One region of the Kitasatospora sp. NPDC058478 genome, then DNA from elsewhere that is predicted to be linked to it. Evidence: riboswitches for the same ligand, from Rfam matches in the RefSeq annotation. Region 1 holds a riboswitch; the other holds the start of a gene.
What was found. Region 1 has a riboswitch for guanidine ahead of ACFWPT_RS04755 (multidrug efflux SMR transporter). Riboswitches for the same ligand answer to the same signal wherever they lie in the genome.
Positions count from the first base shown of each region.

Region 2: another riboswitch for guanidine. It lies ahead of ACFWPT_RS00490 (MBL fold metallo-hydrolase); the one in region 1 lies ahead of ACFWPT_RS04755 (multidrug efflux SMR transporter).

Region 1 covers NZ_JBHXML010000006.1:30,771-36,436, forward strand. Annotated here, with positions in the region: gene ACFWPT_RS04740 (2Fe-2S iron-sulfur cluster-binding protein) at 1-559, shown strand, start outside; gene ACFWPT_RS04745 (xanthine dehydrogenase family protein molybdopterin-binding subunit) at 556-2,883, shown strand; tRNA gene ACFWPT_RS04750 (tRNA-Cys) at 2,980-3,051, opposite strand; guanidine-III (ykkC-III) riboswitch at 3,137-3,203, shown strand; gene ACFWPT_RS04755 (multidrug efflux SMR transporter) at 3,247-3,561, shown strand; gene ACFWPT_RS04760 (MFS transporter) at 3,668-5,125, shown strand; gene ACFWPT_RS04765 (hypothetical protein) at 5,129-5,666, opposite strand, start outside.
Region 2 covers NZ_JBHXML010000001.1:109,080-114,745, forward strand. Annotated here, with positions in the region: gene ACFWPT_RS00480 (DHA2 family efflux MFS transporter permease subunit) at 1-873, shown strand, start outside; gene ACFWPT_RS00485 (Uma2 family endonuclease) at 921-1,472, shown strand; gene ACFWPT_RS00490 (MBL fold metallo-hydrolase) at 1,497-2,351, opposite strand; guanidine-III (ykkC-III) riboswitch at 2,364-2,431, opposite strand; gene ACFWPT_RS00495 (alpha/beta hydrolase-fold protein) at 2,505-3,620, opposite strand; gene fhuB (Fe(3+)-hydroxamate ABC transporter permease FhuB) at 3,642-5,666, opposite strand, start outside.

The sequences.
Region 1 (5,666 bases):
CGACCAGCCCGCCGACCAGCCCGCCGGGGAAGCGGCCGCCGGACCGCAGCAGGCCGCCGAACCGCCGGTCTACGCCGACGCCGACGCCTGGATCGAGCACGTCCCGCAGCCGCCCGCCGAGCAGCCCCCGGCCGGCGCCGACCAGCCGTACGGCGACGGCCAGGGCGGCTACGACACCGGCGTGTACGACACCGCCGTCCTGACGCCGGTCCAGGGCATCCCCGCCCAGACCGCCGACGACCAGGTGTACTACCCGCCGCAGGGCTACCCCGAGCAGCCGTACCAGGGCACCCCCGCCCACGGCACCTACGTGCCCGGCGGCTACCCGCAGCAGAACGGCTACGACGCCGGGTACGACGCCCCGGTCTACGAACCCACCCCCGCGCACGGCACGCCGCTGCCCGGGGCCGCCTTCGACGGCACGCCCCCGCACGGCACGCCCTACGTCGCCACGCCCCCGCACGGCGATCCGGCCGGCGGCACCGCCCCGGCCGGCGTCCCGTACGGCGCCACCCCCGCCCACGGCATCCGGCTCCCCGAGGACGACCACGCATCATGACGTCGCCTACCGACATCGGCGCAGCACTCCAGCAGGACGGCGGCGAGGGCGGCGCACCGGAGCCGTTCGGCCTGGGCAGCTCACCGCTGCGCAGCGACGCGCTGCCCAAGGCGCTCGGCATCTACCCGTACGCGGCCGACCTGTGGGCCGAGGGGCTGCTCTGGGGCGCGGTGCTGCGCTCGCCGCACCCGCACGCCCGGATCAGGGGCATCGACACCGCGGCGGCGCTGGCGCTGCCCGGCGTGCACGCCGTGGTCACCGCCGCCGACCTGCCGCCCGGTCCGGACGGCGCCCCGGACGGCGCCCCGGCCGGGCCGATCGTCGCCGACCGGCCGGTGCTGGCCGCGGGCGTGGTGCGCCACCACGGCGAGCCGATCGCCGCGGTGGCCGCCGACCACCCGGACACCGCCCGGCTGGCGGTCGGTCTGATCGCGGTCGACTACGAGCCGCTGGAGGCCGTCACCGACCCCGAGCAGGCCTTCACCGCCCCGTCGCTGCACCCGGACGGCAACCTGTTCCGCCACCTGCCGCTGCGCACCGGGGATCCGGACGCGGCCGGCGAGATCATCATCGAGGGCCTCTACCAGGTCGGCCGTCAGGACCCGGCCCCGCTCGGCGCCGAGGCCGGGCTGGCCGTGCCGCGCCCGGACGGCGGCGTCGAACTGCACCTGTCCTCCACCGACCCGCACGGCGACCGCGACCGCACCGCCGCCTGCCTCGGTCTGGAGCCCGACCGGGTCCGGCTGGTGGTCACCGGCGTGCCCGGGGCCACCACCGACCGTGAGGACCTCTCCTTCCAGGTCACCCTGGCGCTGCTGGCGCTGCGCACCGGCCGCCCGGTGAAGATGACCCTCACCCGCGAGGAGTCCTTCCACACCCACCCCTCGCGCCACCCCGCGCTGCTGCGCTACCGCCACCACGCCGACGCCGAGGGCACCCTGGTGAAGGTCGAGGCGCAGATCCTGCTGGACGGCGGCGCGTACGCGGACGTCTCCGCCGAGGCGCTGGCCGCCGCCACCGCGTTCTCGGTCGGCCCGTACGTCTGCCCGAACGTCTTCGTGGACGCCTGGGCGGTGCGCACCAACAACCCGCCGGCCGGGCGGATGCGCGGCGAGGGCGCGTTGCAGGCCTGCTTCGCCTACGAGTCGCAGCTGGACCAGCTGGCCGCCCGGATCGGCGTGGACCCGGTGGAGATCCGCCGCCGCAACGCGATGGCCACCGGTGACCCGATGCCCACCGGACAGGCCGTCACCTGCCCGGCGCCGGTCGGCGCGCTGCTGGAGGCCGTCGCGGCCGAGCCGCTGCCGGCCCTGCCGGTGGACGACCCGGACGCCGAGTGGCTGCTGCCGGGCGGACCCGGTGGCGCCGGCGACCCGGCGGCGGTGCGGCGCGGGATCGGCTACGCCGTCGGCATGGTGCACATGCTCGGCGCCGAGGGCGAGGACGAGGTCTCCACCGCCACCGTGCGGGTCAGCGGCGACCACGCCACGGTGATCTGCGCGGCCGTCGACTCCGGACAGGGCTTCGCCACGCTGGCCCGGCAGATCGTGCAGACCGTGCTGGGCGTCAGCGAGGTGTACATCGCGCCGGCCGACAGCGACCAGTCCATCGCCGGTCCCTCCGCCCGCGGCCGGCACACCTGGGTCTCCGGCGGCGCCGTCGAGCGCGCCGCGCTGATGGTCCGCCACCAGCTGCTGCAGCCGATCGCCGCCAACTTCGGGATGTCGGTGGAACTGCTGCAGATCGCCGACGGCAAGATCACCTCGTACGACGGGGTGCTCGGCATGCCGGTCGCCGAGGCGCTGGAGGGCAAGGAGCTCTGGGCGACGGCCCAGTGCCGCCCGCACCCCACCGAGCCGCTGGACGAGTCCGGGCAGGGCGACGCCTTCGTGTCGATCGCGTTCTGCGCGATGCGCGCGGTGGTGGACGTGGACATCGAGCTGGGCGCCGTCCGGGTGGTCGAGATGACGGTCGCCCAGGACGTCGGCCGGGCGCTGAACCCGCGGCAGATCGAGGACCGGATCGAGGCGGGCGTGGCCCAGGGCGTCGGCCTGGCGCTGCTGGAGGACCTGCGCACCGAGGGCGGCGTGCTGCTGAACCCCTCGCTCACCGGCTACCGGCTGCCCACCGCGCTGGACACCCCGCAGGTGCGGATCGCCGCCCTGCTGGAGGAGCGGGACGTGGTCGCCACCTTCGGGGCCAAGGCGGTCAGCGCCGCCCCCGCGGTGGTCGCCCCGGCGGCCGTGGCCGCCGCCGTCCGGGCGGCCACCGGCCTGCCGGTCGGCCGGCTGCCGATCCGGCCGGAGGACGCGGTCGCGGTCTGACGGGCGGGGGCGGCGGTTTCGGCCGACCGCCCCGGAAATGGCGGAAACAGGAATTGCCGGTCGACGGAATGTCGACCGGCAATTCCATTTCCGGCGAGGCCATGACGGGAATCGAACCCGTGTACACCGCTTTGCAGACGGTTCCCTAAGCCACTCGGGCACACGGCCAGTGAATTCATAGTGGCGGAATGCGCGGGGGGCCGTCAACGGTGGAATGTAAATTCTGTATGGCGGCTTGTGCTACGGTCGGAACCAGGTGGTCGGTTGCCCGGCCGCCCCGGACGAGCGCGTCGTACCCGGTGACGACAAGACGGCGCAGTTCAGCGGCAATCCGGCCGCTGTGGACTGCGGAGGTAGGCCGTCATGGCATGGCTCGTTCTGATCATCTCGGGTGTCCTGGAGACCGTGTGGGCGGTGGCCCTGGAGTCGTCCAAGGGCTTTTCCCGGCTCACCCCCAGCCTCGTCTTCGGTGTGACCCTGCTGCTGAGCATGGGCGGGCTGGCGTACGCGATGCGCACCATTCCGATCGGCACCGGCTACGCGGTCTGGGTCGGCATCGGCGCGGTCGGCACCGCGCTCTACGGCATGGCCGTCCTGGGGGACGCGGTGACGGCGGCCCGGATCGGCTGCCTGCTGCTCATCGTCTCCGGCGTGGTCGGCCTGAAGGTGCTCCACTGACCGCCGGCTGAGCTTCCCCCTGACCCTGGTCCTAAGCCCTGCGGACTAGCTGATCACCGACTCGGGTCAGGGGTCATGAAGCCGGACGGCCCTTACGATGTTACGTATGACCACTGCCTCCCCCACCTCGGTCGACTCCGCCCCGATACCCTCCGAACCCGACCCCGGTGGCGGGGTCCTCAGTGGCCGCTACCGCGCTCTGACGCTGGGGATCGTGTCGGTGGTCCTGGTGATCGCCTTCGAGGCGACCGCCGTCAACACCGCGATGCCGACCGCGGCCCGCCAGTTGAACGGCATCGGGCTGTACGCCTTCGCCTTCTCCGGCTACTTCACCACCACGCTGTTCGCGCTGGTCGTCTCCGGGCAGTGGTGCGACCGGCGCGGGCCGTTGCAGCCGCTGTTCACCGGCATCGCGGTGTTCGGCGTGGGCCTGGTGGTGGCCGGGACGGCGCCGGGCATGTGGGTGTTCGTGGCCGGGCGGGCGGTCCAGGGCCTGGGCGGCGGGCTGGTGATCGTCGCGCTGTACGTGGTGGTCGGCCGGGCGTACCCGGAGCGGCTGCGGCCGGCGGTGTTCGCGGCCTTCTCCTCGGCCTGGGTGCTGCCCTCGATCATCGGGCCGCTGGTCTCCGGCGCGATCACCCAGCACCTCGGCTGGCGCTGGGTGTTCCTGGCCGTGCCGGTGCTGATCCTGCTGCCGCTGGCCGTGATGGGCCCCGCGCTGACCCGCTCCGAGCGGGAGCACCCGGTGGCCAGGGGCGCGGAGTTCGACCGCCGGCGCACCCTGCTGGCCGCGATGGCGGCGCTCGGTGCCGGCCTGCTGCAGTACGCGGGCGGGCGGCACGACCTGATCGGGCTGCTCCCCGGGACCGTCGGGGCGGCGCTGCTGGTGCCGGCCGTCCTGGGGCTGTTGCCCGAGCGGACCCTGCGGGCCGGTCGGGGGCTGCCGGCGGTGATCCTGCTGCGCGGACTGGCGGCCGGGGCGTTCCTCGGGGCCGAGGCCTTCGTCCCGCTGATGATGACCACCGAGCGCGGCCTCTCGCCGACGATGTCGGGGCTCACCCTGACCAGCGGCGGGCTCACCTGGGCGCTGGGCTCCTGGCTGCAGGGGCGGCCGGGGGCGGAGCGCTACCGCGAGGCGATGATCCGGGGCGGGTTCGTGCTGACCGCAGTGGCGATCGCGGGCGCCGCGCTGGTGCTGGTCCCGGCGGTGCCGGCCTGGGTGGCGGCGGTGGCCTGGGGCGTCGGCGGCATCGGGATGGGACTGACGGTCGCGAGCGTCAGCGTGCTGATGATGAAGCTCTCCGCGCCGGAGGACGCCGGGGTGAACTCGGCGGCCCTGCAGATGAGTGATGCGCTGGGCAACGTCCTGCTGACGGGCCTGGCGGGGGTGATGTTCGCGGTGCTGGGCGGCGGTTCGCTCGCCGCCGCCCACGAGGGTGCCGGGGCCGCCGGCTCGTCCGGTGCCGCCGGGTCGCCCTTGGCGTTCGCGGTGATCCTGCTGGCCATGGCCGGCGTGGCGCTGCTGGGGGCGCTGCTCTCCGGCCGGGTCCGGACCAGGTCCTGAGGGTCAGCCGCCGGCGGCGGGCACCGGCGGTGCCCCGGGGGTGCCGAGGAAGGCCTCCCAGCCGCCGGTCGGCGCCTGGCCCGGGGCGAGGCCCTGGAGTTTGCGCAGCACCGCCGGGTCCTGGGCGTCCAGCCAGTCCACCAGTTGGCGGAACGAGACCAGCCGGACCTCCGGCTTGTCCGCGATGGTCCGGAGGACGTCCTCGACGGCGTTCATGTAGATGCCGCCGTTCCACTCCTCGAAGTGGTTGCCGATGACGTAGGGCGCCCGGTTGCCGTTGTAGGTGCGGTCGAAGCCCAGCAGGTAGGAGTCGCGGGCCTGGGCCTGGAAGCCCGGGTAGAGCGCCGGGTCGGCCTTGGTGTTGGGGCCGCACTGGTTGTACATGATGTTGTAGTCCATCGACAGCACCTGGAAGGTGTGCCCGGGGAAGGGGATGGACTGCAGCGGGAGGTCCCAGAGCGCGCCGCCCTGGATCTTCTGCGGCCACACCTGGGTGCCGTTGCCGCTGCTGTCGTAGCGCCAGCCGCGCTTGACCGCGGTG
Region 2 (5,666 bases), on a different contig from region 1:
TGGCACTGGCTGTTCCTGGTCAACGTGCCGATCGGGGTCGCGGCCGTCGTGACCGGGCTCATCGGCCTGCGCGCGGCGGACGAGCCCCCGGCCGGCCGCTTCGACACCACCGGCTTCCTGCTCGCCACCCCCGGCCTCGGGCTGCTCACCTACGCGCTCGGCTTCGGCCCGGCGCACGGCTGGTCCTCGCCCGGAGTGGCGCTCAGCGGCGTGGCCGGGCTCCTCCTGCTCGTCATCGCCGTGCGCCACCAACTCCGCGCCGCCGAACCACTGGTGGACCTGCGGCAGCTCGCCGACCGCACCTTCGGCACCGCCACCTGGCTGGCCCTGCTCACCTCGGCCGGCCTGATGGGCGCCCTGTTCGTCCTCCCGCTGCTCTACCAGGCCGCCCTCGGGGCCTCGGCCCTCGACGCAGGGCTGAGCGTCTTCCCCGAGGCGATCGGCCTGATGGCCGCCTCCCAGGTGGTCGACCGCCTGCTGCCCCGGTTCGGCCCCCGCCGCCTCGCGCTGCCCGCGCTGCTGCTCGCCGCGCTCGTCCTGGCCGCCCTCGGCTTCGCCGAGAACCCCTGGGCCGTACGGGCGTTGATGTTCGCGGTCGGGCTCGTCCTGGGCACCGCCGTGCTCACCGTCCAGATCGCCGGCTTCGCCGACGTCCCCGGGCCCGCGATGGGCCGCGCCATGGGCCTGTTCACCATCGTCCGCACCCTCGGCGGCGCCCTCGGCATCGCCGCCACCGCCGCCCTCATCGGCGCCCTGGACACCGAAGGCGGCTCACCCGGCCCCTACCGCCTAGCCCTCCTGCTCACCGCCGCCCTGGTCGCCGCCGGCACCCTCCTCACCACCCGCCTCCCCCGGGAGGCACCGGGACCCTGAATCGGCTCCGGCTGCCGTACGGTGGCCGGAGCACTGGAGGAGAGTCCATGAACCCCGAGCGCTACCGTCTTCTCGAAGAGGCCCGGCGCAGTCTCCCGGACGGCTACAAGGTGGAGTTGTCCGGCGACATCATCGTCATGCAGGCGTCACCGTCGTCGGTCCACCAGCTGAACCTCGCGCTGGTCCAACGCCAGTTCGAGGCGCACTGCCCTCCCGGCTACTTCCCCACCGGGAACAGTGATCTCTCCTCACCCGAGGTCGGCTCCGTGCGCAATCCCGACCTCACGTACCTGCCCGAGGACGTCATCGACCTGGCCGGCCACGACATCCCCGCCGAGCTGGCCCTGATCGCCGTCGAGATCGTCTCCCCGTCCAATCCCGAGAACGACTGGACGGGGAAGGTCCGCGACTACCCGCGCATGGGCTTCCCGCTCTATCTGATCGTGGACCCGCGGCAGCGGACGGCCACGCTGTTCTCCGAGCCGAACCACGACCGGTACCACACGAGGACCGAGCGGGAGTTCGGCGAGACGATCAGCGTTCCCGATCCGTTCGGCTTCGAACTGGACCTCGCGCGGCTCGTCCCGTACAAGGACTGATCGCCGAGCGCCTGACCGATGGGCTCAGGCGCTCGGCCAGAGGATCAGGTCGGGCAGGGCGTGCCGGCGCGGCCGGTCGCCGAGGTCGGCGAGTGCGGTGCGGATGGCCCGGAGGTGTCCGACGGTCAGTTCCAGGGGCGGCTCGTCGGGCTGGTGGGTCGTGCGGATGGGGTAGTCGACGCCGGGGGTGCGGGTCATCTCGATGTGGCAGCCGAGCAGATGCGTCACGGGGCGGCGTTCGGCGAAGTCGATCAGCCGGTCGACGGTGCGGGTGAAGGCCGGCCAGTCGTCGATGTAGAGGCGGCCCGGGTAGACGGTGTCGCCGGTGAGCAGCAGGCCCGTCCACGGGTCGTAGTAGGTGACGGCCGCCGGGTGGTGGCCCGGGGTGGCCAGGCATTCGAGCACCCGGCCGCCGCCGAGGTCCACCTGGGCGACGGCGTCCGGGTCCTGGTCGAAGCCGAAGTACGGCCAGGCCGTGGCCGGGTCGGCGCCGACCAGGGTCGTCGCGGGCCGGTCGGCGAACTGCCCGTCGCCCGCGACGTGGTCGCCGTGCGGGTGGGTGTGCAGGACGAGCAGCCCGTAGCCGTCGCGGGGGTTGTCGGCGAGCCACCGGTCGATGAGCCCGTCGACCACGGTGCGCAGCGGGAAGTACGCGGCGGAGGCGGTGGCCCCGGTGTCGATCAGGACGGCCCGCTCGCCCCCGAACAGCAGGAACAGGAACGGCGCCTCGTAGTTGACCGCCTTGTTCTGCCGCAGGATGACGGTGTGCTCGTCGTACGCGTGGACCTGGATGTCCGGGTCCGTGTTGTGCTTCGCGGACGGGGATCCGTGGATCCACCGCACGTCGAGCGGACGGGCGATCGGGGCACCGGCGGCCATGACGTCTCCCTGGGTGCGTCGTCTTGGCGGGCCGGGTACGGCGCACATCTCGTCCGGGGCGGTCGCCGGCGCGCCGCCACCGGGACGCTAGCACGCTCCCGTCGCCGCGCGCCGGTCCGCCGATTCGTCGATTCGCCGATTTGCCGGGAACCGTCAGGCACGCCCCAGCAGGTGCGCCAGCCCGTCCGCCAGCCCGCCGCGCCAACAGGCGTAGTCGTGGCCGCCGTTGAACTCGCGGTACGCGAGGTCGTAGCCGCGGGCGGTGAGGACGTCGCGCAGGTGGCGGTTCTGCGGGAGCAGCATCCACTCCTGTAGGCCGACCTCGACGTAGAACCGGGCCTCCCGCCGTTGCTCGCGGGCGAATTGGCGGGTCAGCCACTCACTGCCCTCGTCGAACTCCGTCTCGTCCGGCCACCAGAAGGAACCGGACTGGCAGAGCGCGCCGCCGAAGAGGTCGGGGCGCCGGAACGCGGCGAAGGCGGCGGTGAGGCCGCCCGCGCTCTGGCCGGCGATGACGGTGCCGGCCGGGTCGGTGGTGGTGCCGAACTCGGCTGCCGCCCAGGGGAGGAGGCGGTCGGCGAGGAGGTCGACGAAGGCCGGGTTGCAGCTGAGGTCGTCGGGGCGGCAGGGGCCCATGGTGTGGACGAGCAGGGCGACGGTGGGCGGGATGGCGCCGTCCGCCGCGAGGTTGTCGAGGGTGTCGCCGACCGACAGCACCTCGCCCCACATCTCGCCGTCCAGCAGCACGGCCACCGCGAACGGCCCGCCACCGGCGGACGCTCCGCCACCGGCGGGGAGGTGGACGTCCACCCGCCGCCCGGCCACCTCGTGGGCCACCGTCCGCCCGCGCGGCACGCCGTCGCGCCGCCGGGCGTACGGCTGGGCGGGGGCGTCGGGCAGGCTGAGCACGGACGACGGGTGGCGCCCGTCGCGGGCGGGCAGCCGGGGGGCGGCGTCGTGCGGGTCGGGGCGGGCGTGGTCGAGGACGCGCAGCCAGTCCGCCCGGGTGGTGCCGGGGGCGTCCCCCCGGAACGGGTACAGCTGGTAGGACGCCCGGTGGTCGGCGCGCAGCCGGTAGGTGATCGACCAACGGCCGTCGTCGCGGCGGGTCATCAGGTGCGGGGCGAGGTCGCCGGCGTGCCGGTCCTTGTCGGTGACGGTGTGCAGGAGCGCGAGCACGCCGTCGCACGACGCGTCCTCGTGCACGAAGGTGACCAGGCGGTAGGCGGGGTCGGCCGGATCGGGCTCGACCAGGGGAAGGGTTTCCATCTGCGGGACTCCTCGGGGAGGTTAGGCGGGGGTGCCCTTGCGGCCGAGCAGCACCCAGAGCAGGAAGGGGCCGCCGAGGACGGTGGTGACGATGCCGACGGGGATCTCCACCCCGCCGATCAGCACCCGCCCCACGGTGTCGGCGAGCACGACGAGGACGGCGCCGGTCAGTGCCGAGCCGAGGACCGGTACGCGCGCCGGCCCGGCCAGCCGCCCGGCGATCACGGGCGCGGCCAGCGCGACGAAGCCGACCGGCCCGCACACGCCGACGGCCAGTCCGGCCAGCGCGACGGCCAGCAGCAGGCAGCCGAGCCGGACCCGGCCCGGGTCGACGCCCAGCGAGGCGGCCACGCTGTCGTCGAAGCGCAGCACCGCCAGCCGCCGGGCCGCCGCCAGCGCGAGCGGCACGAGCACGGCCAGCCCGATCAGGACCGGGGTGGCGACGGCGTAGTCCCGCCCGTTGAGGCTGCCGGAGGTCCAGACGTACAGCGAGCCGGCCGAGTTGAGCGAGCGGCGGGCGAGCGCGACCTGGATGACGGCCGAGGCGAGCGCGGACATCGCGAGGCCGACGACCAGCACCCGGTAGCCCTGCGCGCCGAGCCCGCCGGAGACCAGGGTGACGACCAGGACGGCGGCCAGCGCGCCGAGCGGGCCGGCCCACCAGGCGCCGAAGGTGCCGGAGACGGTGGCGGAGATCAGGACGGCGGCGGTGGCGCCGTCGTTGACGCCGAGCAGTTCGGGGGTGGCGAGGCGGTTGCGGGCGAGGGTCTGGGTGAGGCAGCCGGCCAGGCCGAGGGCGGCGCCGGCGGCGAGCCCGGCGACGATCCGGCCGAGCCGGAACTTCTGCACCAGCAGCACGTCCAGCCGGTCGCCGTAGCCGAACACGGCCTGGAGGGTGCGGCCGAGGCCGAGTTCGCTCTGCCCGGCGTGGGCGGACACGACGACGACGGCGAGCAGCGCCGCGGCCAGGGCGAGCGAGGCGAGCAGCGCCCGGCGGGGGAGCAGCAGCGACCAGGCGCCGCGCCGCAGCACCAGGTCGGGTTTGGGCGCGGGCGGCTCGGACCGCCGGACGGGGGCGGGCTCGGCCGGATCGGCCATGCCGAGCGCGGCGGTCCGGCGGGAGCGGACGATCGCGATCAGCGCGGGGGCGCCGACCAGGGAGACGATCACCGACACCGGCGCCTCGAACGGGCGGGCCACCACCCGGGCCAGCACATCGGCCCCGGTGAGCACGGCGGCGCCGAACAGCCCTGCGAGCACGGTGAGTTGCCCGACCCTGGGGCCGGCGACGGCCCGCCCCAGGAACCCGGCGAGCAGGCCGAGGAAGGAGATCGGGCCGGCCAGCGCGACGGCCGAGGCGGTCAGCAGGGTGACGGCGAAGGCGACCGCGGCCCGGGTGGCGCCGGGGCGGTGGCCGAGGCCGCGGGCGAGGTCGTCGCCGAGCGCGAGCGCGGTGAGCGGCCGGGTGGCGAGCAGGGCGAGCAGGAAGCCCACGCCGAGCACCGGGGCGAGCTGGCGCAGCGTCGTCCAGCCCTCCACCCCGGCCAGCGAGCCCAGCACCCACACCCGGTACCGGTCGTACGCCTCGGGCGAGTTGACGATCAGCACGCCGGTGAGCCCGCCGAAGGTGGCGCCGACCGCCGAGCCGCCGAGCACCAGCCGCATCGGCGACCCGCCCCGGGCGCCCGCGATGAGCAGCACCAGCGTGCTGGCGAGCACGGCGCCGCCGAAGGCGAAGGCCAGGTACCCGTACGAGGTCTGGATGCCGAGTACGGCGATGCCGAGCACGACCCCCAGGGAGGCGCCGGCGTTGACGCCGAGCAGTCCGGTCTCGGCGAGCGGGTTGCGGGTGACGGACTGCAGTTGCGCCCCGGCGACCCCGAGTGCGGCGCCGACCAGCAGGGCGGTGGCCGTGCGGGGCAGGCGCAGGTCGCCGACGACGAGGGCGAGCCGGCTGTCCGCGCGGGCGCCGTGGCGGTTCAGCAGGTAGTCCAGCACCCGCCCGGGGCCGACCTCCCCGGCGCCGACGGACAGTGAGAGCGCGGC